3 regions of the Anaerobacillus sp. QJM3NY_17 genome follow, and region 3 is predicted to be linked to each of the others. Evidence: riboswitches for the same ligand, from Rfam matches in the RefSeq annotation. Region 3 holds a riboswitch; each other region holds the start of a gene.
What was found. Region 3 has a riboswitch for S-adenosylmethionine ahead of metK (methionine adenosyltransferase). Riboswitches for the same ligand answer to the same signal wherever they lie in the genome.

Region 1 (10,841 bases), 910 kb from region 3:
GAAGTCTTTCTTTGTTTTATAAACGTAGTCACTATATGTTACAGTCTAATAGGTAAACGAGCGAAGCTTCTTGAAAACATACGCTATTTTAAATAATGCACTTCACTATTCTGGACTAAGCGGTTGCGACTTGGTTATACTTCTAGTAATATTAGACTGAATGGCTAAGAATTGAAAAGAGGGTTATAAATGAAAGAATCTATATACGGATTAACGTTTGATCAGCTAACTGAATGGTTGCTAGAACGTGGTCACAAAAAATTCCGTGCCTCCCAAGTATGGGATTGGCTCTATAAAAAGCGTGTTAAAGAATTTTCTCAAATGAATAACGTAAACAAAGACTGTATCAAACTTTTGGAAGAAAACTTTGCGATCCAGACATTAACGCAAGAAATCAAGCAAGAATCTTCTGACGGTACGATCAAGTTCTTGTTCAAATTACAAGACGGGAACGTTATTGAAACGGTACTCATGCGTTTCCATTACGGTCAATCTGTCTGTGTAACGACACAAGTAGGGTGTAATATCGGTTGTTCTTTCTGTGCAAGTGGACTTCTTAAGAAGAGCCGTGACCTTACAAGCGGTGAGATTGTTGAGCAAATCATGAACGTGCAACACGCACTTGATGAAAAGGCGAAAGAAGAACGCGTAAGCCATATTGTTATTATGGGAATCGGTGAACCTTTCGATAACTATGATAATATGATGGACTTCCTTCACATCGTTAATTCTCAAAAAGGACTTTGTATTGGCGCGCGCCACATTACGGTTTCAACAAGTGGTCTTGCGAAGCAAATTTACGACTTTGCCAATGAAGATCTTCAGGTGAACCTTGCGATTTCTCTACATGCTCCTAATGATGAGCTGCGTACGAAGATTATGAAAATCAATAAGGCTTATCCACTTGGAAAATTAATGCCTGCGATTGATTACTATCTTGAGAAAACCAACCGCAGAATTACGTTTGAGTATATTATGTTGAGAGACGTCAATGATCACGTAGAAGAAGCGAAACAACTTGCGAATCTTCTCGCTGACAAACGTCATCTTTCTTACGTAAACTTGATTCCATACAATCCAGTTGATGACCACTCTTATCAGCGTAGTGAAAAAGAATCGATTCTTGCGTTCTATGATACGCTTAAGAAAAACGGTATTAACTGTGTGATCCGTCATGAGAACGGAACAGATATCGATGCTGCATGCGGTCAGCTTCGCAGTAAACAAGTAAAGAAACTTGAAAATGCAGGTAAATAATTCAATTAAGACGCACCTTTAACGGTGCGTCTTTTTTATGTATAGTAGGTGACACACTCTCAAACGGGGGAAGCATACACTGTAAACAAAAACGTTTATTTTTAGAAAATAGATGTTTATATATGGGAGATGAATTATGAAAGGATTTATTATTGTCCTTTGTTTTCTCTTTTTATGGATTACTTCAGGTATTTCTTCCGATTATAACCGCTCAAATCCATCTTTTGAATTAAGTGGTGAGGAAGCAAGCGTAAGATCTGGTTACAATTATCTTCACGTCATCATGACGAACGATCAATTATCAAGATTGGACGTTTATGATCAAAATGGTGATCTTGTGAAGGTTTATCATGAGGAAAGCTTAAAAGAGCTCTATCCATCTGCTACCTATCTCAATGCAGAAATTGATGATGATAAATTGTATCTCATTTTTGAAGAAGAGAACGGTCAAATCATTTCAAAAAGGATTGTCGTGGGGGCGAGAGGATCTTTATCGTTTATGCCTGAAAGAAAATAGAAAGGGCTGATAGAATAGATCAGCACCCTCCATGACACTCTTTGTTCACACAGTCTTGTTTCTTATGTGACTTCTTTTTATATCCATTTACATGGTAATAAATAGTTAGACAATAGCGTCCCGTACAGACGGAGTGCTTCTTATGTCCATGGGAGTGGTGAATAGAACCGGTTTCTTTTCGACGATCTCTTGCAACAATCGTTACTTGACACAGTTGTTGATATGTTCTCGTTCTCGTATTCCCCTCTGGCACATAAAATGCGGGTTCATGACAGTGATCTATTAATACCTCGACTTCCTCACAAACCCCACCATCGTAATAAATTGATAGAGTTCCTGATACTGGTCCTATATCTCCAACCGCCTCCCATATTGGGGCATAAGGGTTGAGAAGTGGATCAATTCGAAAGACACCACAGATATTTTCTTCCACCAGCTCTCCCTTTGATTGATGGGGGCGACGCTTTTCACATAAGGGGTGATCTTCTTTAAACAACGATTTACTTCTTGACATAAGAGCACATCCTTAAACTTCCTTTTATATAGTAAATGCATGGACATTTGTTTTGTATAGATAAGCGTCCAAGTCCATCTAAAAATAAGTATGACAGAAATCATTATTCCTTTTTATTGAAATAGCCAATTTAGCTTACGTTGTTCATTTTTAAACGAAATTAACGAAATAAAAAAGCACTCTCCATCGTGAGACTTCATTGAGTGCAATATATTATAGTCCTGCAGTATATTGAAGATCCATTTCAACAGTAGCTGTACAAAAAACATCTGGAGTTGGAGGTGCAGCTGAAGTACACTGAATTTGAATCAACGTTACGTTCGTTAGTTCTAATACTAAAGAAGATTGTGCATCAATCGTATACTCCGTTGCAGCGCCAGTATCGTCCGTTACAATAAGAGTCATAACGCAATCATTTGCTACTGAACTAGTGTTTATAATTGATAAAAATCCACTAGCTAGTGAAGGTGCTGGAGTGCCTATTGGAGCAACTAACAGATCAACTGGAACTGGTGCTGCCTCATCTTGACATATAGTACGAATTGGAAGACATCTTTTAATAGCCATTAACGTTGGGTTGTTACCAAAGAAGTTCGGAGTGGAACAAGGGGCAGGACAGCAAAATGATGAAGATGAACTTGAATTACACATAAAGTATTTCCTCCTGAAGATTTTTATTTTTTCTTTACATCCTCAATGTATGTCCCAGGATATGTACATGTATAAACGGATGTCCAAGTTTTACGAATTAAGTTGATTAAACTTGAAAAAATGTTTAATTAGGTCCATTCACCCGTGTCTCCTGAAGCATTTTCTACTATTTTCAAACTTTTTATTTGAATTCCAAACATTTATTAACAATTGTAGGTAAACTAATATTGGGTAAAATGCTTCAATACTTAAGGGGGAATACATATGAATAACAACAAGTTTCGTAAAACACTTATTGCTGCGCTATCAATCGGTTTAATTGCCGTACCTATTGTTCAAACTCCAGCTCAAGCAGAAGCCTCAAATGCGAATGTTCACCTACGCCTCATGGAAACGACTGATATTCATACGAATATCGTAAATTATGATTATTATAAGGATCAGCTTACGAATGAGTTTGGACTCGCCAAAACAGCCACATTAATTAACAAAGCTCGTGGTGAAGTTGAGAACAGTTTATTATTCGATAACGGCGATTTACTACAGGGAAATCCGCTTGGTGACTACGTTGCAAAAATCAACCCTCTAAAGAAAGGGGAAACTCACCCTGTATACAAAGCCATGAACCTTCTGAATTATGATGCAGGGAACATTGGAAATCACGAATTTAATTTTGGTCTCGATTTCCTTCAGACAAGCCTAGCCGGCGCAAACTTCCCATACATAAATGCGAACGTGTATGTAGATGACCACGATGATGATCCATCAAATGATCAAAACTATTTCACTCCTTATCAAATTCTTGATAAATCCGTGAAAGATGACTCAGGAACGGAACATCAACTGAAAGTAGGCGTGATCGGATTCGTTCCACCACAGGTGATGCAGTGGGATAAGGCTAATCTTGAAGGGAATGTGATCGTAAAGGATATTGTTGCAACAGCTAATAAATACGTGCCAGAAATGAAGGCAAAAGGGGCCGATATTATTGTCGCCATACCTCATTCTGGCTTTGAGAAGGCAGCACCACAGGGAAATGACGAGAATGCCGTTTACTACTTAAGCGAAGTGGAAGGCATCGATGCCATTTTATTTGGACATGCCCACAAAGTATTCCCTGGAGATAACACCTTTCAAGGAGTTGATGGAGTGGATAATACAAAAGGAACCATTAATGGAGTCGCTTCCGTCGAGCCAGGTTACTGGGGAGATCACCTAGGGGTAATCGACCTATCTTTAACGGAAGATAACGGGGAATGGTCAGTGAAGGATTCCAAATCTGAAGCTCGTCCAATCTATGATAAAGTAACGAAAACACCACTTGTTGAAGCAGACATTGATATCGTCAATGCAGTGAAAGAGGATCATGAAGCGACAATTGATTATGTGCGAACAGCTGTCGGTGAAACAACAGCTCCCATTAACAGTTACTTTGCGCTCGTTAATGATGATCCGTCCATCCAGATTGTAACCAATGCACAAAAATGGTATGTAGAAAACAATATTCAAGGTACCGAATATGAAGGTATTCCAGTCCTATCCGCTGGGGCTCCATTTAAAGCGGGTGGTCGAGGAGGTTCGTCCTACTATACAGATATTCCTGCTGGGGACATCGCGATTAAAAACACAGCTGATCTTTACGTTTATCCCAATACACTGAAAGCGGTTCTGTTAAATGGTGACGAACTGAAGGATTGGCTTGAAATGTCAGCAGGCCAATTTAATGTAATCAACAAAAAAGATAAACAGGAACAGCCTTTAATTAATCCTGATTTTCCTTCTTATAACTACGATGTTATTGATGGCGTTACCTATCAAATCGATGTTACAGAATCTGCGAAATATGATATGAGTGGGAGTGTAGTAAATGCTGATGCTAATCGAATTAAATCGCTAAAATACAACGGAGAAAAGGTAACGAAAGACATGTCCTTTATCGTTGCTACAAATAATTACAGAGCGACAGGCGGAGGGCACTTTCCGCACTTAGATGGTTCTAATATTGTTATTGATTCCCCTGATGAAAATAGACAAATTTTAATTGACTATATTCTTGAAAACAAAACAATTAATCCAACAGCTGATCAGAACTGGTCATTTCACACAGTTAATAAGAAGAAACTGAACGTCACTTTTGAATCCTCGTTACAAGCCAAAACCTATGCGGAAAGCATTAAAACGATTCATTTTGTTGATGAAACAGAAAATGGTTTCGCTAAATATACACTCGACTTAACGAAACAGAAAAAAGAAAAGCATCATCATAATCATAAGAGCGAGCACGGCCGCCATCGTTAAGAACGAATTCACGCCAATTCATCAGAATTGGCGTTTCTTATTTTAAGAATTTATCCGATGCAAACAATATTGGAATATTTACTGATATAATGGCATTACTATCGTACAGAAAGGGATTTATATGACACAAAGCCTGACAAGCACCCAAAGAGATGAGCTTTTTTCAGATCTGACAATTGAGCAACAAACGTATGTAATGAATTTTCTTAAACGCGGTAAAAAAACGGCTTTTGCGAATGTAATTGCTAGAAGTAAAGGGCGGATGATTCCAAGTGGGGCAACGGATGAAGAAATCAGGATGCTGCTTGATGATTGGATACTAGAAGATTACATCGATGCGGGCTTCGTTTCAGATGATTTAAAATGTGAGTGCGGTCGCTCTTTACGGTATCAGTATGTTGTTCGACATGCAAAAACAGGAGAAACACGGCGTTTCGGGATAAATCATTTCGAAGAGCATACCGGATTACCCGCTTCCATTGTGAGAGAAGTTGTGAAGGGATTTATGGAAATAGATTATGAGTTGGATGAGCTACTGTTGAAAAGACAGAACGGCTATCCTACATACGACATTCCTGAAGGATTGAACCTTCCACTAGACATTGAACAGCCACTTTCATTAAATCTTCCATTACTAGATCTACAAGAAAAAAGGCTAAACAGTTTAATCAGATCTTATCGTGAAGAAAAAGAAGCTCTTCAAAGAGGAAGCAACACTGTAGAACAAGTAGTCAACCCGAAAAGCAACCAGGAAGAACCGAAACCAGAAGAGGAATTACAAGGCGCTTTTGATTTGTTCGCGGAAGATGTTCAAGAACCTTTACAAGAAAAGACAAGCGAGAAACCTAAGGAAACCTATTTTGTAGGGGACCTTTCATTTACAACACAGGAAGAGGTAGACTCTTATATTCAGCAAGGTATGGAAAGTGCTCTGATGATTTGTGAGCTTTTGATTAAGGAAGGAAAGGTACAAGACAAGAGATACTCCACAAAGAAACCAAAAATTTATTATGCTGTTTGTACCTACCTCGATTCATTTGTTGCATCTGGATCAATGTCAGTCGAGCCGATAGGGCGTGAAGATCGCATCTATCGATTGAAAAGCAAGTGATTATCCTAACATTTCGTAATTATCAGATAAGTGATTGACATTTCCAGTTAACCGGTCTATAATTTCACACATGTTCAAAAATTAAATCAACACTCTTATCAAGAGCGGCGGAGGGAATAGGCCCTATGATGCCCGGCAACCTTTCAACTACAGTTGAAGCTGGTGCCAAATCCTACAGGTGATATCACCTGGAAGATAAGAGGAGGATTATGTTAGCAAACCCTCTTCTTATTGTTTAAGAAGAGGGTTTTTTATTTTATCCAGAAAAGGAGCTGTTACACATGAAAAGAACACTTGAAGAACGATTGCAAGATGGTCCAGTTATTTGCGGGGAAGGTTATCTATTTGAACTAGAGCGTCGTGGTTATTTACAAGCAGGATCATTCGTACCCGAAGTTGCCCTAGACAACCCTGAAGCGCTAAAACAAACGTATCGTGATTATATGCTTGCAGGTTCAGATGTCGTACTTGCTTTTACGTATAATGGTCATCGAGAGAAAATGAGGATTATTGGAAAAGAAGATTTGTTAGAACCGCTCAATAGACAAGCCATCCGCCTGGCTAAAGAAGTCGCGAAGGAACACCCTGAAGAAGAAGCGCTAGTTGCTGGAAACATTTCAAATACAAACTTATTTGATCCTGAAGATGAGGAAAGTAAGGAACAAATTCGGTCAATTTTTGCTGAAATGGTGAAATGGAGCAAAGAAGAAGGCGTAGATTTCATCAACGGCGAAACCTTCTACTTCTATGAAGAAGCAAAAATAGCGCTAGAAGAGATTCAAAAGCAGGATCTTCAAGCTGTAATTACACTCGGACTTATGAGTGAGAACATTTTAAGGGACGGCTATACCGTTGAGGAAGCTTGCCGTTTATTAGAAGAGCAAGGTGCACTAGTTGTTGGCATGAATTGTTTTAGAGGACCTGCCACAATGCAGCCTTACATTGAAAAAATTAGACAGTCTGTTAACGGCTATGTTGGTGCTCTTCCAATCCCTTATCGTACAACAGAAGAACACCCAACATTCTTTAACTTACCAGACGGTGGCTGTGCGTGTACATTGCCAACAGAGACGACCTTTCCAACCTCTTTAGACCCGCTTTATTGCAATCGCTATGAACTAGCGGAATGGGCTAAGAAAGCAAAGCAGGTTGGCGTCAATTACTTCGGACTCTGTTGCGGGGCTTCTCCAAGTATGCTGCGAGAGGTGGCTGAAACAGTTGGCAGAACAACTGTAAACTCGGTATATTCTCCAAATATGGAAAAGCACTTTTTATTTGGAACTGATGAGACATTGAAAGATAACAATACGGCTTATCGAACAAAAGCTTAATTCATAACAACAACCGGAGAACTTAATTTCTCCGGTTGTTGTTTTTTTACCAAAAACCCTATCTGTACACCTGTACTACAGTATTAAAATACATTTTTACATAGGATATTATATCTACTACATTTTTTCTATAAGCTGATTATTTTTGATAACGTTGGCGATGATTAGTAACAGTATCTGTAGAAGAGTAACGAATACAATGATTTATGCATTTGATAGGATAACAGCATTTTTCCAATCACGAAGTCTGAGATTGATTTTTCCGCTATATAAGTTGCTTTCCAAGTAACATTCTTTTCGAATTAAAGGCTTCTTTTATGAAAAACATCATATTTATCAAGTAGTTGTGTTATTATTTTAAATGTGTTTGAATATGTCCATGAAACATTATTGAACTCAAACCACAATGAAAACGAACTGTTTTATAAGCGAGGTAGCCTATGAATAATCAAAATGTATTAAATGAACTCCGCTCCATTTTACCCAGTGCGGAACTGAAGATAAATGAGCCATTAAATGCACATACGTATACAAGAATGGGTGGATGTGCGGATGTCCTTGTGTTTCCTAACACGCTAGAGGACGCACGAGCAGCAGTTGAGTACGCCTATCAATCTAACTATCCATTAACCATTTTAGGAAAAGGCTCTAATGTTATTATTCAAGATGGAGGCATTAGAGGAATTGTCCTGAATCTTTCGTCACTAAAAGCCATTCAAAAAGAAGAAGAAAAAGTTATTGCTCAAGCTGGTGCACGTATTATTGATGCTTCTGAATTTGCTCGTGACAGCAAACTAAGTGGGCTCGAATTCGCATGCGGAATCCCAGGATCTGTCGGCGGAGCTGTTTATATGAACGCAGGAGCATACGGTGGAGAAATCGCGGATTGTCTCGAAAGCGTTCTTGCTGTAACAAAGGAAGGAAAGCTCGTTAAATTGACAGCTGATGAACTTGATTTATCTTACCGTCATAGTAATGTAGAAGAAAATGGTCTTCTTGTCCTTGAAGCTACTTTCAAGCTTAAAGTTGGAGAGTATGAGGATATTAAAGCAATCATGGATGACTTAACGGAAAAACGTGAAACAAAGCAACCGCTAGAATACCCTTCATGTGGCAGTGTGTTTAAACGTCCTCCTGGCCTTTTTGCTGGTAAGCTCATTCAGGACTCACAGCTTCAGGGTACACGAATCGGTGGAGCTGAAGTCTCCAAAAAGCATGCTGGCTTTATTGTAAATATCGATAATGCGACAGCGACTGACTATCTGGACGTGATTCATCATGTGCAGCAAACAGTAAAAGAAAAGTTTGATGTCGATCTTGAACGTGAAGTTCGCGTCATAGGGGAACCACCTGAAAAACCATAATTCACATGACAGCCGCTCTTACAGAAAGAGCGGCCTTTTAGTGTTCTTTCACCGATATTCGATAAATCTGTGAACAAATGAAATCTGCACAATAAGTGCATACTTTACGGATAAAGTAGATATTGGCATACAATTCCAAAGACTAGAGGAGGACTATCATGAAAAGTAAAACTCAATTGATTGGTGTAATAACATTATCAATGGCGCTCATTCTTGCTGCTTGTGCAAACAACAATGAACAAGTAAATGAAAACTCTAATAACACAGAGGCAAACTCTGAAAGTAATATGGAAGGGATGAATCATTCAGGCTCTGCTGAGGTACCTGAAGAGCTACAAAAGTCTGAAGATCCGACTTATCCAGAAGGTAGCACGGCGATCATTGAAGCGAACCATATGAAAGGAATGGAAGGTGCAGAAGCAACTATTGTGGGGGCATATGATACGACAGCTTATGTTGTAACTTACACCCCTGAAGATGGCGGAGAACCCGTAGAAAATCATAAATGGGTCATTCATGAAGAACTGGAAGATCCAGATGAAGCTCCACTTCCATCAGGAACTGAAGTAACATTAATGGCTTCTCATATGGAAGGAATGGAAGGTGCGATTGCAACGGTCGAATCCGCTACAGAAACTACCGTATATATGATCGACTACACACCAACAACTGGTGGCGAAAAAGTAACGAATCATAAATGGGTAACGGAAGACGAATTAACCCTAACTGAATAATTGACCCTTCATAACCCGAACTGGTTAGGTTCGGGTTATTTTAAAGAGGTTCACTAATATCTGCCGTTCTTCCACTAGATTTTCTAACGCTATCGTCACATACAAGTAGAAAGGATGAAAAGTTTTGAAGAAAATATCGCTCTATACAATAGGTTTAATTCTCACTGTAATAATATCTGCTTGTCAAAATGATCAATCGTCACTAAATGAAAATCAATCAAATGATACAGGACAAAAACAAGCAAATCTCGCATCCATCAGTAACTCTGCCATTTATAAAGAAGCTGATAGAAACCAAATCGATCATGTCCACGGGATCGGTTATCCCGGTAACCGTAATGAACTGCTAGTGGCTACTCACGACGGTCCTCTAATTTATCATAATCAAATCTGGTACGAAGCCACAACAAACAAAAATGATTATATGGGATTCCAAGCTGTAGCTGATGGATTTTATAGTAGTGGACACCCTGGAGAAGGATCTGCGTTACCAAATCCACTTGGATTAATCAAAAGTACAGACCGAGGCAAGACATTAGAAAAGCTAGGTTTTCAAGGCGAATCTGATTTTCATTATTTAGCTGTGGGATATGAAACGAACGCCATGTATGCAGTAAATCAACAAAGAAATAGCGAAATGGAAATAGGCGTCTATTATAGTGAGGATGCTAAAAAGTGGGTGGATGTGGCGTTAAAAGGAACTCCCGATCAAATAAGTGGGTTATTCACTCATCCAAGTAACTCGAACCTTGTTGCTATAACCTCTCCTTCCGGGTTATATCTCTCTCGTAATCAAGGTGAGTCGTTTACTCGAATCACGAAAGAAGTAGCTGTTAGCACAATGGTTTTTCTAGAGGATCGCTTTATTTATGCAGTGCAGGAACCTAGGAATCAGCTCATTGTTCAATCATTGCAAGACGGTGAAGAGGAAGAAGTGACTATGCCTAATCAAACTTTAGACACCATTGATTATGTTACAGTTAATCCACAAAATAAGGATGAGATTGTCTTTCATTCAATAAGTGGTAGTCTTTATCAAACAACTGACAATGGGAAATCTTGGA
Region 2 (10,841 bases), 1.1 Mb from region 3:
TGCATATTACTGAGAGTGATAGTAGCCGAATTCAGGTCGGAACGATTCTTTACGCAGTTTTCATTGCGGTTGCAGTCGTTGCCGGTACAATCTGGGTTATGTCATTCGGCATGCACAATATGAATATGTGATTCAAAAAAAGCTGTTCACCTCTTGAGGTGAACAGCTTTTTTTGAATTGAAATTTTGTAGAGATTTATGAATCTCCACAGTACTGTTGAAAATTTAGTCTTCTATTTGTGACATTTTCTTTGCAAGTGAACGTTCCTTAAGGAATGGGCGAGCAAAGATGAGATAAGCCGCTAAATGAGCGAAAAGAACATTAATCGCGAAAAGAGTAATAAAGAGTGTATGTGCTACTGGAGTCATACCGCCACCAATGTAGAAAATAAGTAGCGCCCAGATTGCCACAATAAACGGTGTGTGTAAGAAAGCAAGCTTCTTATAATCCTGCCACAGAAACAACGGTGTAGCCGTGATAACGAAAAGATAGACCATATAGACATCCATAGTTAACAACTCCTTTTTATGATACCGCTTACAAACTAAGCTTATGTCGAAATAAAGAATAATTTGTGAATGTTTTGTTACAATTAGTATACCACAATTGTTCGAAAATTCTACACATATTTGAGATTTTTTCAGGATAACTTTATGATTTAGAAAGATAAAGAGGAAAGAAGGTGCATGATGAAGAGATTCATCTTACTTATCATATGGCTTGGGTTTATACTGTATTCAGTTTTTCTAGCGCCAGAAGGAAATGGTCCTTATCTTTCTGAATTATTAACGATGAATCAACCCGATCCCAGTTTACTTGCCATGTTTTCACTACTCGGAGTATTTCCTGCTGTTTTTGCTGTATTGCTGTTACGGAGCGACCGTGGTTCAATACCAGCATGGCCATTTGTACTTGGTTCATTTGTAGCTGGGGCATTTAGCTTAATGCTATATTTTATTTTAAATAAGAAGAAGGATGCCCCGAATCGAACGCCAGATAAGTTGAGGATATTACTTCAATCTCGTGGTCTTTCCCTTGTCCTTATTATGATAGCTCTTGGTTTAATGATTTACGGACTAGTTGCTGGAGATGCTTCTATTTATCAAAAAGCTTTTCTAGAATCGAATTTTGTTCATGTGATGACGATCGATTTTCTAGTTTTAACAGGACTCTCTATTCTGGCTTTACGTGAACGCGACCATGTGTCAGGAATACATGGTGTTCTACCGATTATTGGTCCACTCATGATTGTAATAAAAGGAAAACATTAAAATAGGAGGCTTAACATGCGAAGATTAGAAAAAAGCGAAGTAATTGATGCCGTACGACTTTCAGAATATGCTTTTCAATATAAAGTTCCTGATAAAGATTTAGAAGAAAAAATTAGGGGCTATAGTCAACATGAAATATGGGGAGATTTTGAAGGCGACGAGCTTGCCGCTAAGCTTCATTTAATTGATTTTGAAACATGGATTGCTGGGAAAAAGTTCGCTATGGGCGGTATTGCGTCGGTTGCAACATACCCTGAGCATAGAAGAGGTGGGAGAGTAGCACGTTTACTACAAAACGCCCTATTGGAAATGAAGAATAGAGGACAAACAATCTCTTTTCTCCATCCTTTCCAAATTTCCTTTTACCGTAAGTTTGGTTTTGAAGTTCTGAATGACTGGAAAAAGTTAAATTTTAAGAAGGAAGATTTCAAACTGTTACCACGTGTAAATGGTAAAGTTCGACGAATTGCACTAGAACACGTTTACGAAACGCTTAATCCAGTATATGAAGAATTTGCTAATCGATTTAATGGCATGCTTGTTCGAACGGAAAGCTGGTGGCGGGAACGGGTATATTCAGAAGGATTTCAGTTTGCGGGATATCGAAACGAAGAAGGCAGATTAACAGGATATGTGTACTATCAAGTAAAAGATCGTTCGATTGAGATAGAGGAATTGGTTTATTTGGATGGTGAGGCGAGACGAGGGCTTTGGAATTATATCTGTCAGCATGATTCCATGATTGATGATGGAACACTTCTGACGAATGTAGCCGATCAACTTCCTTTCTTGCTAAATAATCCTAAAGTGAAAACAATAGTTGAAGCCTATTTCATGGCACGAATCGTAGACGTAGAGAACTTTCTAAAACAGTATCCATTCAAGTTAGATAAGAATGAATCATTCTTTCTACATATTACAGATGAACATGCACAATGGAATAATGGGAGCTATCATATTAGCGCGGAGGGAGTTAATGTGTACAAGGGAGATAAAGAAAATGCCGCTTGTACGCATCCACCTAAACGTGGACTACGATGTAATATTAATACGTTGACAGCCCTTCTAACTGGCTATCAGATGCCGGAATTGCTTTATGAAGCAGGTTTACTGCAAGGACCAGAGAAGGAAGTAGCCATTCTGCAAAAAACAATACCGAATAGAGAAACGAATTTTATGGATTTCTTCTAATAAGTCCACCTTGGCCTGCTGCTTTCTCAATTGTTGAGGTAAATGAATTAATAATCGCTTTTGTTTAATTGAACCGTTTTTCATTAAAAAATCCCCTCTTTCAAATAATGAAAGAGGGGATTTTTTTGTTGATCTTCCTATGGACCGGATTTTTAAATTTATAATGTGCGAATCTTATCATCTTCTTTCCGTTTTAACTGTTCGTAATCTATATATCAGTTTGTTTGCATGTTTTTTACGTTAAAGCTCAAGCGGCTTCATTCTATAGGAATAAGGGTATGCTTCTTAATTAAGAATAGGAAACAAAGAGTGGTCGACCAACTGAGATTATTGGAAATATGCGAAGGCTTTTTTAACGGAAGCGCTTTGGAAGTCACAAGTTCAATAGAAAACAACATGAGAGGCGAGAAAACAATGACGCGAATAGGAATTGGCTTTATCATCATTGCACTCATTGGATCAATCAGTTTGGTAAGTGCTAAAGGATGGCCTTCATCAAATAATGGTGCATCAGAAGAGAGTGAATGGATCGGATCTTGGACAGCAAGCATGCAGGCGCCTGCTCAGGATGGAAACTCGCATGAAGGTTTTAAGGATCAAACAATCCGCTTAATACTTCGTCCCCATATGGATGGAGATCAAATGCGTATTCGACTGTCTAATGAATTTGGTTCATTACCTTTATCTATGAAAGAAGTAAGGGTTGCTGTCTCAAAAGAAGGTGCGAGCGTAGACGGCGAGACAGATCAAGTTATCACGTTTAACGGAGAGAAATCCGTTACAATTCCTCCAGGTGAAAAGCAGTATAGCGATTCGATTGAATTCCCTGTTGGTGCGGATCAGAATCTTGCTGTCAGTTTATCAGTAGATGGTGAGACTGGACCTACAACATGGCATCAGCGTTCAAACCAAACGGTGTACATGTCGGAGGAAGGGAATCATGCTGGGGATGCGGAAGGTACATCATACACTTCAAAAGAAGAAGCCTGGTTCTGGCTAGATCGATTAGAGGTGGTTTCAAATAATTCAGTAGATGGTGCACTCGTCATAATGGGGAGTTCAATAGCGAATGGCAATTATTCAACTATGAATGCGAATAACAGATGGCCAGACTATCTTGCCAATCGAATGAATGAAGAAGAAGCTCAAGTGAACATGTCTGTCTTGAATGCAGGGGTATCTGCGAATCATTTAATTAATAGCGAAGAAGGAAAAGGCGAGAACGCATTAGCTAGATTAGATCGAGATGTTTTAAGCCAGGAAGGGATAAAAGCGGTTCTATTGCACGAAGGTATAAATGATTTAAGACACTATCCTGAATATGATTCAGAGAAAATCATTGATCGAATGAAAGCAATTATTAAAGCAACTCATGAAAAGGGTCTTGATATTTATGGAGGGACGTTAACACCATATAAAGATTCCGATATGTATACAGAAGAAGGGGAGAAAACACGTCAGGAAGTTAACGAATGGATCCGGACAAGCGGAGCCTTCGATGATGTAATTGATTTTGATAAAGCATTGAGAGATCCTAACGATCCTGCGAAATATCTCTCGAAGTACGATTCTGGAGATCATTTGCACCCAAATGATGAAGGGTACGAGAAGATGGCAGATACGGTTGATTTATCGATGCTTGAATGAATTAGGACTTTTTATCTAAGTTAACATAAATAGTTAACGCCATTGACAATAACTTGAATAATTGATATTTTTATTAAAATATATTTTCTTATCCAGAGAGGTGGAGGGACTGGCCCTTTGAAACCTCAGCAACAGGTCCATCGGATACTGTGCTAACTCCAGCGGGTGATAAACCTGATAGATGAGAGCCCTCGGTTTTATTTTGTCAGCAACGCACTCATTTTGGGTGCGTTTTTTTGTTTTCTGGATGGAAAAGTAAGGAGAAATAAGATGGAAAGCAAGCATGGTTTTCAAAGGGAAATGAAGTCAAGACATGTGGTGATGCTCTCACTAGGAGGGGTCATAGGTACAGGGTTGTTTCTAAGCTCTGGTTATACGATCCAGCAAGCTGGTCCTATTGGAACGATACTCTCTTACTTGGTTGGAGCATTGGTGGTTTACCTTGTAATGCTATGTTTGGGAGAGCTTTCGGTACATATGCCTGAAACAGGTGCTTTTCATAGCTATGCCGCTAAATATATTGGAGGAGGAACCGGTTATACGGTTGCGTGGTTGTATTGGCTAACCTGGACAGTAGCGCTAGGGTCTGAGTTTACAGCGGCTGGAATGTTAATGCAGCGATGGTTTCCGTTCATCAGCGTATGGGTATGGAGCGCGTTGTTTGCAGGGGTGATCTTTGTTGTTAACGTCTTAACAGTTAAATTTTTTGCAGAAACGGAATTTTGGTTTGCTTTAGTAAAAGTGTTGGCGATCGTGCTGTTTATTATCATAGGTGCAGCGTCCATCGTAGGGTTTATTCCAATGGACTCTGGAACAAACGCTTCATTATTCTCGAACTTTACAGATGAAGGAATTTTTCCAAATGGGGCATTCGCCATTTTAATGACGATGCTGGCAGTGAATTTTGCTTTTTCTGGTACAGAACTTATTGGTATTGCAGCGGGAGAAACATCAGATCCTGAACAAACCATCCCAAGGGCTATTCGCACAACATTAATTCGGTTAATTCTATTCTTTGTCGGTTCAATTTTTATCTTATCAGCTCTTCTACCCGCTTCGGAAGCAGGAGTGTTAGAAAGTCCATTTGTAGCTGTGCTCGAACGAATTGGTGTTCCATTTGCAGCTGATATTATGAATTTTGTTATCCTAACGGCCATTCTATCGGCTGCAAACTCAGGGTTATATGCTTCATCAAGAATGCTCTGGTCACTTTCGAACAAGCAAACGATATCGCCTGTTTTTGCTAAGCTCAACAAAAATGGTGTCCCTCTTAACGCTGTGATTTTTAGTATGGTGGGTGGAGCACTTGCGTTATTTTCAAGCATTATTGCACCAGATACTGTTTATGTTGTTCTAGTCTCTATTTCTGGACTTGCCGTTGTTGTCGTATGGATGAGTATTAGCGCCTCACAGTTTCTTTTTAGAAAGAGGTACTTAAAAGAAGGAAATTCATTGAAAGAGCTCGGTTATCGCACACCTTTTTATCCTGTTGTTCCAGCTCTAGCTTTCTTACTATGTCTTGCTTCACTGTTAGGCATTGCTTTTGATCCTACCCAGCGAGTAGCGCTTTATTGTGGAATACCGTTCATTGCGCTGTGCTATGGAAGTTATTATTTAACAAAACGAGTAAAGAAAAGGGGGATAATTGATGCTACAAAAACACAATCCTATTAATGCTATTTTAGAAGATTTTAATATTGTGATATTGGACGGGGCTCTTGCGACAGAGCTTGAAAAATATGGGTGCGACTTAAATGATCCGCTATGGTCTGCTCGCGTCTTGCTTGAAAATCCAGAGCTCATCTATCAGGTTCATTTAGATTATTTTCGAGCAGGGGCTGACTGTGGGATAACATCAAGTTATCAGGCTACGATCGAGGGGCTGAAATCTCGAGGTCTGAATGAAGAGGAAGCAGTAGAACTAATTAAGAAAACCGTCCTTCTTGCCCGTAAAGCACGCGACGATTTCTGGGAACGAGAGGCTCATTTGAATCGTCCCAAACCTTTTATTGCCGCTTCCGTAGGCCCATATGGCGCATACCTGGCTGATGGATCTGAGTATCGAGGCGATTATCACGTTAGCGATGAGATGCTTATCGCATTTCATCGACCAAGAATAGAAGCATTGATCAGTGCAGGAGCTGATATAGTAGCTTTTGAAACAATTCCATCTTTTCAAGAAGCGAAAGTTTTAGGATCATTGATACAAGAGTTTCCTGATACTCATGCCTGGCTGTCATTCACCATTCAAAATGAAGAAAAAATTAGCGATGGTACTGCTTTAAAAGAATGTTCCAGATATTTTGAGGAGAACGAACAAATAGCTGCGATTGGTATCAACTGTGCTTCTCCATCGTTTGTGACAAGAGTGGTAAAGGAGATAGCTGGTCAAACGGATAAGCCAATTATTGTCTATCCAAACTCTGGAGAAGTCTATGAATCGAATTCAAAAACGTGGCAGGGGAATGAAACGTGTGATGAGATCGTAGATGGATCAAAAGAATGGTTTCAAGCAGGAGCGCGGTTAATTGGAGGATGCTGTCGTACAAGTCCGGAAGAGATCGAACGACTTTATGGAAAGTGGAGAGGTTGAACTTTTTTTCATAATGAAATAAAAGTCGGTCAGAGTGGCTTAATGACCGACTTTTACTTAATAAATTTAGCTTAAAACGGATTCGTCGCCCACTGCAATGACTGCTTGATGAAAATGCGAGGGTGCAATTTCAACTGGCCAACCATATATTCAGCGAGATCTTCAGGTTGCATATACTTTTCCTTATCCTGTTCGTCGAGCTTGTCGCCGAAGACGAGTTCAGTAGCAACAAGGCTTGGATTTAGTGTGAAGACGCGAATATTATTTCGGCGAACTTCTTGCATGAGGGCTTCGGTCATGCCCTGGATGGCAAACTTAGAAGCACTATAAGATGTTGAGCCAGCTGTTCCTTTTAGGCCGCTACTTGACGAGATTGTGATAATATCACCGCTATCATTATCGATCATTTGTGGAAGAACAGCCCGCGTTACATGATACGTCCCGTAAACATTCACTTCGAGAGTTTCCTTCCAGTCATCGGGCTCCATTTCTAAGAATGAGCCATATCGCCCCATACCAGCATTATTGATCAGAATATCTGCCGAGCCGAGGTCGTTTTTTAAGTGATCAACGGCTTTATTAACTTCATCAATCTCTGCAATGTTAGCAGGAGCAACAACGGCTTTAATACCGTAAGATTCTGCTTCCGCAGCGACTTCTTTTAGCTTGCTTTCTGTTCTGGCAATCAAGCCAACATGAACCCCTTCACTTGCAAGCTGAAGAGCCGTCGCACGTCCGATACCGCTACTTGCCCCAGTAATATAAGCGATTTTACCCTTAATGGATTGTCCCATAATTGATCATCCTTTCTTCACGTCTCTATCTAATAGTCTAAAGCTAGCATACCCAGAATTCAAAAATAAGCAATCGCTTACTAAAATTCATAAAAGCATCCGTATGTTTAACTATAGTCCTTAACGGTTACAGTTACTGTGGAAGCAGAGATAAGCTAAATGATATAAATCGATTAAACATAAAAAGGAGTTTTACATCATGCGTAACCAATTAAAACATTACATTAACGGCGAATGGGTTGAATCTACAGGTTCAGAAACACATGACGTAATCAATCCAGCAACAGAAGAAGTCATCGGCAAGATTAGTTTGGGAACGAAAGAAGATTTGGATAAAGCAGTTAAAGCAGCTCGTGCGGCATTCCCTTCTTTTTCTCAAACAAGTCGAGAAGAACGTGTGAAAATGCTTGAAGATATCGCGGCAGAATACGCGAACCGTAAAGAAGAAATTATTGACGTGATTACACAAGAACTAGGTTCTCCTCGATCCATTTCAGAGAAAGTTCATTACAATATGGGCTATCAACATTTCTCTGAAGCAGCGAAAGCACTGAAAGAGTATTCTTTCTCAGAAGATCGTGGCGATCATACAATCTTTAAAGAAGCAGTTGGTGTAAGTGGCCTTATTACACCTTGGAACTTCCCGACAAACCAATCGTCTACTAAGATTGCGAGTGCATTTGCAGCAGGTAGTCCAGTTGTCTTAAAACCAGCTGAAATCACACCATTTGCTGCAATTATTTTAACAGAGATCTTTGATAAAGTTGGCGTACCTAAAGGCGTATTTAACCTTGTGAACGGTACAGGCGAAACGATCGGTGACGGCATTAGCTCACACCCTGATATCGATTTTGTTTCGTTTACAGGATCAGCAGGCGTTGGTGAAAAAGTAATGAAAAACGCGGCAGAAACAATCAAGACAGTGGCACTTGAACTTGGAGGTAAATCTCCATTTGTCATGCTTGAAGATGCGGACATTACAAAAGCTGCTAAAGCTGCTGTAAGCCACATTGCAACAAACTCTGGTCAAGTATGTTCCGCTGGTACTAGAATGATTGTTCCTGCTTCTAGAAAAGAAGAATTTGAAGAAGCGGTAAAAAATGTTCTTCCTGAATTCCCAGTTGGCGATCCGAATGGAAACAACTATGTAGGACCACTTGTTTCTGAAAAGCAGTGGAATACCGTGCAGTCTTATATTCAAAAAGGAATTGACGAAGGCGCGACACTCATCGCAGGTGGAACTGGTAAGCCAGAAGGTCTTGAAAAGGGCTATTACGCACAACCAACTATCTTTACAGACGTGAAGAATGACATGGTCATTGCGCAAGAAGAGATCTTTGGACCAGTTATGTCGATCATCACATATGAAACAATTGATGAAGCGATCGAAATTGCAAATGACGTTGTATATGGCCTGGCAGGTTATGTCTTTGGTGAAGATAAAGAAACGCTTCGCAAAGTTGCAACAAGCATCCGTGCTGGACGAATTAAAGTGAACAATGCAGATATGGACTTTGCAGCACCATTTGGTGGTTACAAGCAATCCGGTATCGGACGCGAGTGGGGAGACTTCGGAATTGAAGAGTACCTTGAAACGAAAGCCGTACTAGGATTCCCTTCTTAAGTGAATTTGATAAATTATGAAAGAGAGCAGTTGCCATAATGGCAGCTGCTCTTTTTTTGGTTGGGTTGTAGATAAAAGTCGCAGAAATCACTTATTAAGGTCTGTAAAGAAACAACAAAACCTTTTAATTTTGCTCACAACTCCATGTTAGACGTAAGAAATGATAAATTAGTTTTGTATGAATTTAGGAGGTGCGAGATGTTTCTCTTTTTTCTTATCGTAGCGAGCAGCGTAGTTGGACTTATATTGTTGCCATTGAATGAGATCGGACTCATTATTGGATTTGGTATTATCGTAGGTTGCTTGCTTCGAGGGCTTTATTTGCTTCATGAAATTAATCGTAAGCTTGATCGGGAAAAGATGTGATAGTCTGTAAACTGTTCTTTTAAATGGAATCGACTATAAAGGTGCTAAGTTTTTATTAATCCAAGAGTTAGAGATGTCCATTAGAAAGAGTTTAATCTTTGGCACGCAAATTGGAGTGGCTGATTTTTCAACGTTAGAGAGAAAGTATTTCCAATGGCTAGGATCAGCTAGTTTATATGGTAACTGCGGAAAAGTATTTGGCGTAGTATAAAAGAGACCATCCCTTTAACTAGGGATGGTCTCTTTCAATCATCTACATAGCTTCATGTTTTTCTTCTAAATTATTCTTCGTTGAAGAACGTTTAATTAAGCTAGTCCCTACAAATACAGCAATTAGTATCGCAGCAACGATCACAAGGAATAGAACGTTAGAAGATAGCAGTTCAATCAAGCCTCCGAGAAGGAGTCCAACTACACCGAAATCTGAATCTCCGAACGTCGTTCCTTGAAAACCAAGTGAACCAAGCACTGGCAGAAGTAGTGCTGGTAAGAAACTGATGATTACACCATTTGCCATCGAGCCAAATACTGCTCCTTTACGCCCGCCAGTCGCATTACCGAATACGCCAGCTGCGGCACCGGTAAAGAAGTGAGGCACAAGACCTGGGACAATCACTTTTAGACCTAAGATCGGTAGAAGGAACATGCTGAGAAGTCCTGCGACAAAGCTAAAGAAGAAACCGATGATGACCGCATTGTTTGCGAATGGGAACACAGATGGGGCATCAAGTGCTGGAATCGCATTAGGTACGACTTTATCTGCAATTCCTTTAAAGGCCGGCACGATCTCAGATAGGAGCATTCTTACACCCGCTAAAATGATGTACACTCCAGCTGCAAACGTTAACGCTTGCATAAATGAGAAGACTAAGAAGTTTGTTCCACCGCTTAGCTCGGATTCGATGAACGCAGGCCCTGTGAAAAGAGCGACTACGAAGAAGAGAATCGCCATCGTAAGAGAAACGGATACAGATGTGTCTCGCAAGAAATTAAAAGACTTAGGTACTTTAATTTCCTCAGTAGATTTAGAGTTTTTACCAACTGCTTTTCCGACAGCAGCTGCGATTAGATAACCGAATGAGCCAAAGTGGCCGATTGCGAAATCATCGCTACCTGTAATTTTTCTTGTGTAAGGTTGCAGTAAGGCAGGTAAGAGGACCATCAGAGAACCAAGAATAATTGAACCAGTGACGATCATTGTTACGCCGCTAAAGCCACCAGTTGAAAGAATAACAGCAATCAGACATGCCATGAACATGGTGTGATGACCAGTTAAGAAGATATACTTAAAAGGGGTAATGCGTGCTAGAAGAATGTTTGCTACCATTCCGAAAAGCATAATCATCGCTGTTTCT
Region 3 (10,841 bases):
TACCAACAGAGCTATTCCCGTGGGTGAATACTGATGAGTCATATGAACTGGAGAAACTTAATGAATATGAATATGAACTGACACAATCGAATGAGTCTGACCTTTATGGCTCTTACACAATAAACATCCATTTTCTTTATGAAAACAACCATTGGATCATTAATGATTTTGAGATTAAATAATTCAAACGCACGGAACTTTTGGTCCGTGCGTTTTATTTTTTGTACAGGTAGATTGGACAAGCACAGGCTACTCTTTTACAATAAAGTAAGAAACTAAAGGACGAGGTTATCAAATGAGCGAATTTATGTTTACAGATTACTATCATAATCAGGTAACATTTTCTTTCGAGGATCATCCTTACTCTCCCGCACCAAAACATGTTTGGGTTATTTGTCGCCTCGAAAAACAGTGGCTGTTAACCGAGCACTCTCGAAGAGGCATTGAATTTCCAGGTGGGAAAGTGGAAGTAGGAGAGAATGCCGAAGAAGCCGCGGTGCGTGAGGTATATGAAGAAACAGGTGGAGTTGTTAAGCATCTTCAATATGTAGGTCAGTATCGTGTTGAAGGAAAAGGCGGGACAATTATTAAGAATGTCTATTATGCTGATATTGATCGTCTCGTAGACAAAGAAGATTATATGGAAACAAAGGGACCGGTGAAGCTAACAACACTTCCGAAAGATATTCACTTAAATGAGCGTTATAGCTTTATGATGAAGGATCAAGTACTTACTTATAGTCTAAAACATCTTAATTATTTGTAATGAGAAAAAAGTCCAGTTCATTGTACTGGACTTTTTTGCTCGTAATTATACAAAATCCAATAAGTCATTTTCTTCAAACAAATAACAGATGGAGAATGCACTATTCATTGGCAGAGCCTCTTTCAGTAATTTCCCTGCCAGGTTCAACATGAATGGTGGCATTTCGAACGTCATGATCCTTCTCTAACTGGGCTTCTATTTTGTCCGTAATCGTATGCCCTTCTTTAATATTTAAATGAGGTGCTACCTCTACAACGGCATCGACAATAATATCATTTCCGGCCATCCGTGCTTTAATATCCACTAATGTTTCTACCCCTTCAATGTTTTGGATCGTCGCCTCTATATCATTCAATTTCTCTTTATCAAATCCATCCGTTAACATGAGTGATGAATCTTTAAAGATATCATAAGCCGTTTTGCATATGATAAGACCTACAATAAAGCCTGTAAGAGGATCTAGCCAATGCATGTTAAAGTGAGCACCAATAATTCCAATAAAAGCACCTAGACTAACGAGAGCATCTGATAAATTGTCTTTAGCTGCAGCCATTAGTCCGAGGCTATTCGTTTTTTTAGCGAGGCGGTAGTTAAAAAGATAAACGCCTCCCATAACGATCATTCCAAAAAAGGCAACCCAGGCAGAGCTAAGTGGAGGAGAGGAGACTTTACCACTGAGTAAGACAGTAGCTGTATGGAAGAGGACTTGTATTCCAATCGCAAACATAACAAATGAGGCGAATAGAGAAGAAACGGTTTCTGCTCGAGAATGGCCATATGGATGGTTCAAGTCTGGTGGCTTAAGAGAGATTTTCATGCCAATTAAAACAGCAATGGATGCCACGATATCTGATGCGTTATTCCATCCGTCTGCTAAGAGGGCTTCTGAACCAAAGAGATACCCTGCGCCTAATTTGATCATTGAAAGTAGTAAGTAAGCTGTTATGCTAAGCCATACACCTCTTAGTGCGCTCATTGTTTTCACCTGTCTTATATAAGAATATGTTCTTCTATATGCTAGCAGATGGTATTTGGGTGGGTCTATAGCAATCATTTTGCAAGTGGTAAGACGTGTAGGAACCCATCATATTTGTGAGTGGTGGCTAACTAGTTTGCCCAGTCACAACAAAATAAGCCCCTCTTAAGAGGAGCTAGTGTTTAATTAATTTCCGTTCTAACCATTCGACCCCTAAATACATGATTGATGAGAGAATCGCAATCATAAATAAGCTCAGTAAAACCAATGTGAAATTAAATACTTGGAAGCCATAAATAATCATATAACCAAGACCTTGTTTTGAAACGAGAAATTCCCCAACAATAACGCCGACCCACGATAAACCCACATTTACTTTCAAGGTAGAGATAATCGCTGGAAAGGAAGATGGCAGGATTACTTCAAAGAAGATCTGGCGCTTATTACCACCAAATGAGCGAATAACTTTGATGAAGTTTGGTTCAACAGTATGAAATGCGTGGTAGATCACAAGAGTAGTAATAATAACGGAAATAGAAGCACCCATCGTAATAATGGAGATGTAACCTGGACCAAGCGCAACTATGATGATCGGACCAAGAGCTACTTTAGGCATGGAATTCAATACAACAAGATACGGATCTGAGATTCTAGAAGCTTTGCGTGACCACCATAGAATTGCCGCGAACACGGTTCCAAGTACTGTTCCAAGAAGAAATCCAGCAATTGTTTCAAGTAACGTTACACCAGTGTGTAACAGTAATGAACCATCTGTTACTTTTGTTATAAAGAGAGAAGCAATTTTAGAGGGGTAGCTAAATAATAACGGATCGATCCATGTGAACCGTCCTGCTAATTCCCATAAAGTGAGAAATGCAAAGAGAATACACACTTGAAAACCCAATATTTCATTTCTTTCCCTTTTCAACTCTCTTAGATAATGTTGATGCTTATGTTTAAGTTGGAGATGGTTCAAGAGAATCAAGCTCCTTCCAAATCAGCTGGAAATTCTCAGGGAAAGCAGAATCATTCCTAGCTTCAAAAGGAAGTAATTCTTTAAGGGAAGCTGGGACTTGAAAAGTTCTCGCGATTTTCCCGGGACGAGGCGTTAAAAGGATGATGCGGTCTGACATCGCAATCGCTTCTCCAATATCATGAGTCACCAGCAAGGCGGTTTTTCGATGCTTTTTTAATGTTTTAAACACAAGGTCTTCGAGTTTTAATTTTGTTTGATAATCAAGTGCAGAGAAAGGCTCATCTAATAACAGTAGATCAGGATCTGTTGCAAGTGTGCGAACGAGAGCTACGCGTTGACGCATTCCACCTGAAAGCTGATCAGGATAGGCCGAGCGGACATCGCTTAACCCCATGCTATCCAATAATTCCAATGTTTGTTCTTTTTTATCCGCTGTCAACTTGTTTAGAAGCTTTAATCCTATAAAACAATTTTCTTCAATTGTTTTCCAAGGAAACAAGTAATCCTGTTGAAGCATATAGCCCATTCGTTCGCCGGGAGATTTTATAATTTTATTTTGTAGAGAAACGCTCCCTTCAGTAGGTTTTACTAATCCTGAAATGATCGACAACAGAGTAGATTTCCCGCATCCACTAGGCCCAAGGAGGGAAACGAATTCTCCTTCTTCAATAGCGAAAGAGAGGTTGGAAATCGCTTCTTTGGCAGCGTTTTTCGTTAAATACACATGTGAAATAGCGTTGAGTTGAAGGAAAGACATTATTTTCCCTCCTATTTTTGCGCTTTTTCGGCATAGCTATTATCTACTAATTTGCTATGATCAACGCGTTTTGGGAGCTCTCCTGCTTCATCCATAATATTTTGTAAGTTATCCCATTCTTCTTGATCCAGTGATGGGTTTGTAGCGAATGAATGCTGGCTTTTGTAACGATCTACTACAGTTGTAATGAGTTCAAGATCGGTATCCTGAAAGAAGGGTTCAATTGACTTTGCAATTTCTGCAGAAGAATGAGTATCTACCCACAGTTGAGCCTCATAAAGTGCTTTTGTAAAACGCTCTGCTACATCAGCATTTTTACTCAAATAACTTTCTTTTGCCATAAATCCTGTATATGGAATTTTCCCTGATTCTTTTCCAAATGAAGCTACAATGTGTCCAACCCCTTGTTCTTCAAAGACACTTGCTGTTGGCTCGAATAACTGAACGTAATCGCCAGTTCCAGAAGCGAATGCGCTTGAAATGTTTGCGAAATCAATATTTTGAATGAGGTCCAAATCGTTTTGTGGATCAATTCCTTTCTGTTTCAGCACGTATTCACCAGCCATTTGTGGCATACCACCTTTACGTTGGCCAAGGAATGTACTTCCCTTCAAATCTTCCCATTCAAAATGATCGACTTTTTCTCTTGATACAAGGAACGTACCGTCTGTTTGTGTAAGTTGAGCAAAGTTTATGACAGGGTCATCAGTGCCTTGTGCATAGACATAAATGGACGTCTCTGATCCTACAAGGGCGACATCAGCTCCGTTAGATAGTAGAGTGGTCATTGTTTTATCTCCGCCCCAAGTAGTCGTTAATTCGACATCAATGCCATGCTTCTCAAAAATACCCTCTGAGAGTGCCACGTATTGTGGTGCATAGAAAATCGAGCGTGTAACCTCAGCTACTCTTACCTGATCGTTTCCACTATTTGTACCACACGCCGAAAGAATAAGAAGAAATACACTTGTGTATATACAAAACGTTATAAACCAGTTTCTTTTCATTATCTATCCTCCACATTTGTCACATGAGGTAGGCTCATGTTTTAGATACTATAGCCTATGTATTTTAAAACAATTGGTGTTTTGAATAGGTAAATTAATGGAGGTAGATAGAAAGAGGAGGATGCGCGAAGTTGAGGTGAATGAGTCTTCAAATAAAAAAAGCACCCGTTAAGGTGCTTTTTGCAATGAGACTAAACATTTGGGCCTGCTTGTTTGATTTCGTCAGCTACATTTGAGAATTTGTCGAAGTTCTTCACAAACTTAGTAGCGAGATCTTTTGCTTTCTCATCATATTTCTCTTGATCTTCCCATGTTTGTTTTGGCTGCAATACTTCTGCTGGAACACCTGGACAATGAGAAGGAATATGCAATCCGAAAATAGGGTCTGTTACTGTTTCGATACGATCAAGTTCTCCATTTAAAGCCGCCTGGATCATCGCTCTAGTATATGAAAGCTTCATGCGCTCTCCGACACCATAACCGCCCCCAGACCATCCGGTATTTACGAGGAAGACTTGAACATCATGCTCCATAATTTTCTCGCCGAGCATTTCTGCATAGCGATGGGCAGGTAATGGCAAGAACGGTGCACCAAAGCATGTAGAGAAAGTGGCTTCTGGTGAAGTGACGCCTCTTTCTGTTCCGGCTAACTTGCTCGTGTAACCTGATAGGAAATGAAACATGGCTTGTTCCTTGGTCAGTTTGCTAATTGGAGGAAGGACGCCAAATGCATCTGCCGTTAAGAAAATAATCGTGTTGGGATGTCCGGCAACGCTAGGAATTGCAATATTAGGTATGGCGTCAATCGGATAGGCAGCGCGAGTATTTTCAGTTAGACTAGTGTTATCGTAGTCTGGTTCACGCGAGCCGTTATCCATCATAACGTTCTCAAGAACCGTTCCAAAGCGAATTGCATCCCAGATTTCAGGTTCTTTTTCTTTTGATAAGTTGATGCACTTAGCGTAGCATCCACCTTCAATATTAAAGACACCATTCATAGACCATCCGTGTTCATCATCACCGATAAGAGATCGATGAGCATCTGCTGAGAGCGTTGTCTTTCCAGTTCCAGATAAACCGAAAAATAGAGCAACATCCCCCTCTTTACCTACGTTAGCAGAGCAGTGCATTGAAAGAATATTTCGCTCTGGTAATAAGTAGTTCATAACGGTGAAAATAGACTTTTTAATTTCTCCAGCATATTCTGTTCCACCAATTAAGACGGTTCGTTTCTCAAAGGAGATAATAATAAATGTTTCTGAATTTGTGCCATCCACTTCTGGATCAGCTTGAAAACCAGGTGCAGAAATGACAGTGAATTCAGCGTCATGTTCTTTTAACTCTGATTCATTCGGGCGGATGAACAGCTGGTGGGCGAAAAGGTTATGCCAGGCATATTCATTAATAACCTGAATGGGTAGTCTTGATGACTGGTCAGCACCAGCAAATCCTTTAAACACATAAAGTCCCTTTTTCTCACCGAGATAGTTCAACACCTTTGTGTAAAGGTTTTCAAAACTTTTTTCGGAAATAGGTTGGTTTGTTTCCCAGTTCACTTTGTTCTTTACGGAATCTTCCTTTACAATGAACTTGTCCCCAGGAGAACGTCCTGTATATTTTCCGGTTTCTACGCGAAGAGCTCCTGTAGCTGATAGTTGCCCTTCGTTTTTAAATAGTGAATGTTCAACCAGTTCAGACACTGATAAATTCACATGTGGATTATTCTTATTTAATATCGCATCCAATAACGGTGAGGAGAAGGAAGCTGTTTTCATACGTTAAACCCATCCTTTTTTAAAGATTTCGTTGATTGACTTGTTTAACTCAAAAATAGTATAACACATTCATTTAATTATTCTATACTAATCTATGTATTTTTTGCATAAAAAGTGAAAAATGGGTGAATGACTATTTCTTTAGGTTGAAATCCTGTCGCCATTATATAGGAAGTGATTATTTTATGGGTAAAGGATTAGGGTAGTGGTTCGGTCGCTTCGCCCTTGAATTCGAACACAAAGCCCGTGTTCTTTTCGGAGGGCTCCAGCGCTTGTCGAAGCTAAACGGGGGCTTCCGCTTTTCTTCATTGACACATCCTTTCATGTGCGTTATTATATGTCGAGAATGGATACTCTTATCCCGAGCAGGCGGAGGGACAGGCCCGATGAAGCTCAGCAACCAACTCCTATACAACAGGATTAAGGTGCTAACCTGCAAGACGATAGTCTTGGAAGATAAGAGGCGAAAGGCATGAGATATCAGCTCCTTTTCCCTCTGATTGTAGGGAAGGGCTTTTTTAATGTCGTTGAGATTGATGACGCTATAAAAAAAGGTAAGACGATAAGAAATTGAATTCGTTCTCTCGTTTCGGCACAGGGTAATAGGGAAATGAGTACCGTATCCATTACAACATAATTAGATAGGATCCAATCCTTAAGGAGGTACTTGAGTGAGTAATCGTCGTTTGTTTACTTCTGAGTCAGTAACAGAGGGGCATCCTGATAAAATTTCAGATCAGATTTCCGATGCCATTCTGGATGATATTCTTGCGCATGATCCAAATGCGCGCGTTGCCTGTGAAACTACAGTAACAACTGGTCTTGTTCTAGTTTCCGGTGAAATTACAACATCACACTATGTTGATATTCCGAAAGTGGTTCGTGAGACGATTCAAACGATCGGCTATACACGTGCGAAATACGGATTTGATGCTGAAACATGTGCTGTTCTTTCATCTATTGATGAACAGTCTGCAGACATCGCTGCAGGTGTAAACGTTGCTCTTGAAGCACGTGAAGGTACGATGTCAGATGATGAAATCGATGCAATTGGTGCAGGTGACCAGGGGCTTATGTTTGGTTACGCTTGTAATGAAACAGCGGAATTAATGCCGCTTCCGATTTCTCTTGCGCATAAACTAGCGCGTCGTTTGAGTGAAGTAAGAAAAGAAGAAATTCTTCCTTATCTTCGTCCTGATGGTAAAACACAAGTAACAGTGGAATACGATGAAGCTGGTAAGCCGGTTCGCGTTGATACCATTGTTGTTTCTACACAGCATCATCCTGAAATTTCACTTGAACAAATTCAACGTAACATCAAAGAACACGTTGTGAAGCCGGTTGTTCCTGCTGAATTAATTGATGAAGAAACAAAATACTTCATCAACCCAACAGGACGCTTTGTTATCGGTGGACCGCAGGGTGACGCAGGTTTAACAGGAAGAAAAATCATTGTTGATACTTACGGCGGTTATGCGCGTCACGGTGGCGGTGCTTTCTCAGGTAAGGATGCTACGAAAGTAGACCGTTCTGCGGCATATGTTGCTCGTTATGTTGCTAAGAACCTTGTGGCAGCGGGTCTAACAGATCGTTGTGAAGTTCAACTTGCTTACGCTATTGGGGTTGCTCAGCCAGTATCAATTGCTATTGATACATTTGGCACAGGAAAAGTGTCTGAGGAAAGTCTTGTAGAGCTAGTAAGAGAGAACTTCGATCTTCGTCCAGCAGGCATTATAAAGATGCTTGATCTTAGACGTCCCATTTATAAGCAAACAGCTGCGTATGGACATTTTGGACGTACTGATATTGACCTTCCATGGGAACAAACAGATCGTGCAGAATCCCTTAAACAGGGTGCCGGAATTTAATTAATTTCTAAGAAGAGGCTGGGACATAACTAGCTTGAAATAATGAAAAAAGGTTCCGTTCAGCGTTTTTGATGAACGGAACCTTTTTTGTTTGGTTATTCCTAAGATTATTGGATCACTCTGCACTCATGGCGGTGTACTTTCTCAAGTTCACCGCCATGAGCGCAAAGCCCATTTCATTTTTGACCTTCTCTTTGCCCCTTACGGACATCCGAGTGAAACCCAAAATAGCCTTCAGAAATCCAAAAACTGGCTCTACATCGATTTTCCGTTGACCGTAGATTTCACCTGTTTTTTCGTCCGAAAGCAGCTCTTTAACCTTATTCTTTTGTTGTTCCCACTTGGTATTGTAATAGATTCTCCGATTCGTGCCATCTTTGGTCTTTGTACATTGTTTACGTAAGGGACAACCGGTACAATCTTCGCATTCATAAACTTTAAATTCTCGTTTGAAGCCACTCCGGTCAGTGCGATGAGAGACGTAACGGAACGGCAACAGTTTCCCATTTGGGCATGTGAATAAATCTTCTTCTTCATTGTAGTCCCAGTTGGATACGCGAAACGTATCCTTCGTAAAGCTCTTCTTTTTCTCTTTGCGATAGGTATTGTACGTGATGAGAGGGATTCGCTTGCGATTCTCCAGGACATCGATGTAGTTTTCTTCGCTTCCATAACCGGCATCCGCGACGATGTAAGGTGGGAGTTTAAAGAAATCATTCTCCACACGATCTAGAAAGGGACGAAATGTGCGTGTATCCGTTGGATTCGGGAAGATATCATAAGCGAGCGTATATTGTCCCTCCGTCGCAATCTGGAGATTGTAACCGGCTTTGAGTTGCCCATTTTTCATATAGTCATCTTTCATGCGCATGAACGTGGCATCATGATCGGTTTTGGAATAACTGTTCCGTTCTTTGAAGATAGCCATATCGTTTTCGTATTTTGTTTTGCGCAATACGAAATCCTTCATTTGTTTAAGGAACTGCTTCGGTCCTTTTCGCTCTGAACGAAGCTTTTTTCGTTCGGTTACATCGGCACTGGTTTCAATCTTCTTATTGTATTCTCCGACTTTTTCTTCTAGCTTTTCTTCTATTTTAGAAAGTTCTTTAATGGAAAGTTGTTCTGGACTTTCCCGTTCGATTTCGGGGATCACTTCTTTTTCAATCAACTCATCGTACATCGCATTCGACTTTTCAATCAGACTCTCGCTGTACCTTTCAACAGCCTTGCGCCACACAAATGTAAACTTATTGGCATTCGCTTCAATCTTCGTACCATCAATAAAGATCGCTTCATCATCAATGAGGTCTTTTTGAACGAGCTGACAACGAAACTGTACGAAGCCCTGACGAAGAAGTTCTTTGACTTCTGGGTGGACACGGAACCGATTGATTGTGCGATAGCTGGGTTCATACCCTTGCGCTAACCACATCATCCGTACACTATCCTTGAGGAGACCTTCAATCTTTCTTCCTGAAAAAGCCGATTGGGTGTACGCACATAAAATAACTTTCATCATCATACGTGGGTGATAAGCAGGGCATCCCGTATCACGTAGGAACGCAGAAAAAGCTTCATCCGGAATCTGTTCGACCAACTCATGGACGGCATAGGCGATATCATTTTCTTGTAATTTCATTTCTAAATCTAAGGGCAAAATCACTTGATTCATGTTATAATCTTTAAACATAAGGGCACCTCCGATGGTTATTGTGTGGTAACTATAATTTTATCAGAGGTTGTCCTTATTTTATTGTTAAATTAAGATGAAAATATAGAAAGAGTGGCCCTGCGAACAAATTCTTTGTCCGCAGGGCCACTCTTATTTTAATTTACTGGGTTTTGTCCCAGCCTCTTCTTTTTTTTGCTCTATCATCCTTTTTGACATCCGTTATATTGTATTGAATTATCATAAAATAGATGGGTGTTGTGATAAAATGGAAGAAAAAATGGAGGAGTGTAATGTGTGAATACTAGTATATTCGGAGAAACCGTGACCGATGTGAATGAACTAAAAGACATGGCAGGAATACCGAGTAAATTGGCTGCAAACAAAGTCATATCTTTTCTTGATAAACACTGTAAAGAGTTCATATGCCGTACACCATTTATTACGATTGCCACCCAATCAAGTACGGGTGGTGATGTTTCGCCAAGAGGCGATGCACCGGGGTTTATTCAGGTTCTAGATGATCATCATTTATTGATACCGGAAAGACCGGGAAATAAACGAATGGACTCATTGATCAATTTATTAGAAAACCCAAATATCGGTTTGCTGCTGATGATTCCCGGCCGAGAAGAAGCGTTGCGTATTAATGGGAAGGCCTTGATTGTAAAAGATAAAACGCTGCTAGAGCAGTGTGAATATAAGGGGAAAACGCCTTTGTTAGGTATTGGAGTAGAAGTAAAGGAATGCTACATTCATTGTGCCAAAGCCTTTAAACGATCATATCTTTTTGAACCTGAACGATGGCCGAGTACTGAGGGGCTCGCCCCAGCTGCCAGAATGCTATCTGATCATGCAAAAATAGGCGAAGAAAAAGTGATTGAATCGTTGAAAGAAAGTTACACTAAACGTCTTTATTGAACAGAAATCGAGCTCAAACCTTTGTGTATGTTTGGTTGAACAATGGAGCAGTAAATGAGATCATACGTATTTGCTATTTTTCGCATTTCATCTAGCGCGTACAAGTTGTGACCATGTGTTGCGAAG

Region 1: it holds a riboswitch for S-adenosylmethionine, as region 3 does, so the genes downstream of both, AC0VYV_RS11865 (homocysteine S-methyltransferase family protein) here and metK (methionine adenosyltransferase) in region 3, are expected to answer to the same signal.
Region 2: it holds a riboswitch for S-adenosylmethionine, as region 3 does, so the genes downstream of both, mmuP (S-methylmethionine permease) here and metK (methionine adenosyltransferase) in region 3, are expected to answer to the same signal.

The regions. Positions count from the first base shown of each region.
Region 1 covers NZ_CM149685.1:2,247,416-2,258,256, forward strand. The annotation lists gene rlmN (dual-specificity RNA methyltransferase RlmN) at 190-1,257, shown strand; gene AC0VYV_RS11840 (hypothetical protein) at 1,394-1,774, shown strand; gene AC0VYV_RS11845 (S-Ena type endospore appendage) at 1,794-2,288, opposite strand; gene AC0VYV_RS11850 (hypothetical protein) at 2,502-2,939, opposite strand; gene AC0VYV_RS11855 (bifunctional 2',3'-cyclic-nucleotide 2'-phosphodiesterase/3'-nucleotidase) at 3,204-5,237, shown strand; gene AC0VYV_RS11860 (DUF3895 domain-containing protein) at 5,359-6,348, shown strand; SAM riboswitch class I at 6,441-6,550, shown strand; gene AC0VYV_RS11865 (homocysteine S-methyltransferase family protein) at 6,630-7,679, shown strand; gene murB (UDP-N-acetylmuramate dehydrogenase) at 8,120-9,043, shown strand; gene AC0VYV_RS11875 (YdhK family protein) at 9,202-9,777, shown strand; gene AC0VYV_RS11880 (F510_1955 family glycosylhydrolase) at 9,902-10,841, shown strand, end outside.
Region 2 covers NZ_CM149685.1:4,267,661-4,278,501, reverse strand. The annotation lists gene qoxD (cytochrome aa3 quinol oxidase subunit IV) at 1-131, shown strand, start outside; gene AC0VYV_RS21875 (spore morphogenesis/germination protein YwcE) at 225-509, opposite strand; gene AC0VYV_RS21870 (hypothetical protein) at 690-1,271, shown strand; gene AC0VYV_RS21865 (GNAT family N-acetyltransferase) at 1,287-2,462, shown strand; gene AC0VYV_RS21860 (SGNH/GDSL hydrolase family protein) at 2,877-4,109, shown strand; SAM riboswitch class I at 4,195-4,297, shown strand; gene mmuP (S-methylmethionine permease) at 4,380-5,783, shown strand; gene mmuM (homocysteine S-methyltransferase) at 5,758-6,702, shown strand; gene AC0VYV_RS21845 (3-ketoacyl-ACP reductase) at 6,774-7,496, opposite strand; gene AC0VYV_RS21840 (aldehyde dehydrogenase family protein) at 7,696-9,120, shown strand; gene AC0VYV_RS21835 (hypothetical protein) at 9,319-9,486, shown strand; gene AC0VYV_RS21830 (hypothetical protein) at 9,560-9,697, shown strand; gene AC0VYV_RS21825 (PTS ascorbate transporter subunit IIC) at 9,740-10,841, opposite strand, start outside.
Region 3 covers NZ_CM149685.1:3,152,594-3,163,434, reverse strand. The annotation lists gene AC0VYV_RS16545 (hypothetical protein) at 1-182, shown strand, start outside; gene ytkD (RNA deprotection pyrophosphohydrolase) at 296-766, shown strand; gene AC0VYV_RS16535 (cation diffusion facilitator family transporter) at 867-1,742, opposite strand; gene AC0VYV_RS16530 (ABC transporter permease) at 1,918-2,718, opposite strand; gene AC0VYV_RS16525 (ABC transporter ATP-binding protein) at 2,699-3,475, opposite strand; gene AC0VYV_RS16520 (ABC transporter substrate-binding protein) at 3,487-4,482, opposite strand; gene pckA (phosphoenolpyruvate carboxykinase (ATP)) at 4,674-6,257, opposite strand; SAM riboswitch class I at 6,611-6,720, shown strand; gene metK (methionine adenosyltransferase) at 6,929-8,125, shown strand; gene AC0VYV_RS16505 (IS1182 family transposase) at 8,241-9,815, opposite strand; gene AC0VYV_RS16500 (MSMEG_1061 family FMN-dependent PPOX-type flavoprotein) at 10,092-10,715, shown strand; gene AC0VYV_RS16495 (hypothetical protein) at 10,709-10,841, opposite strand, start outside.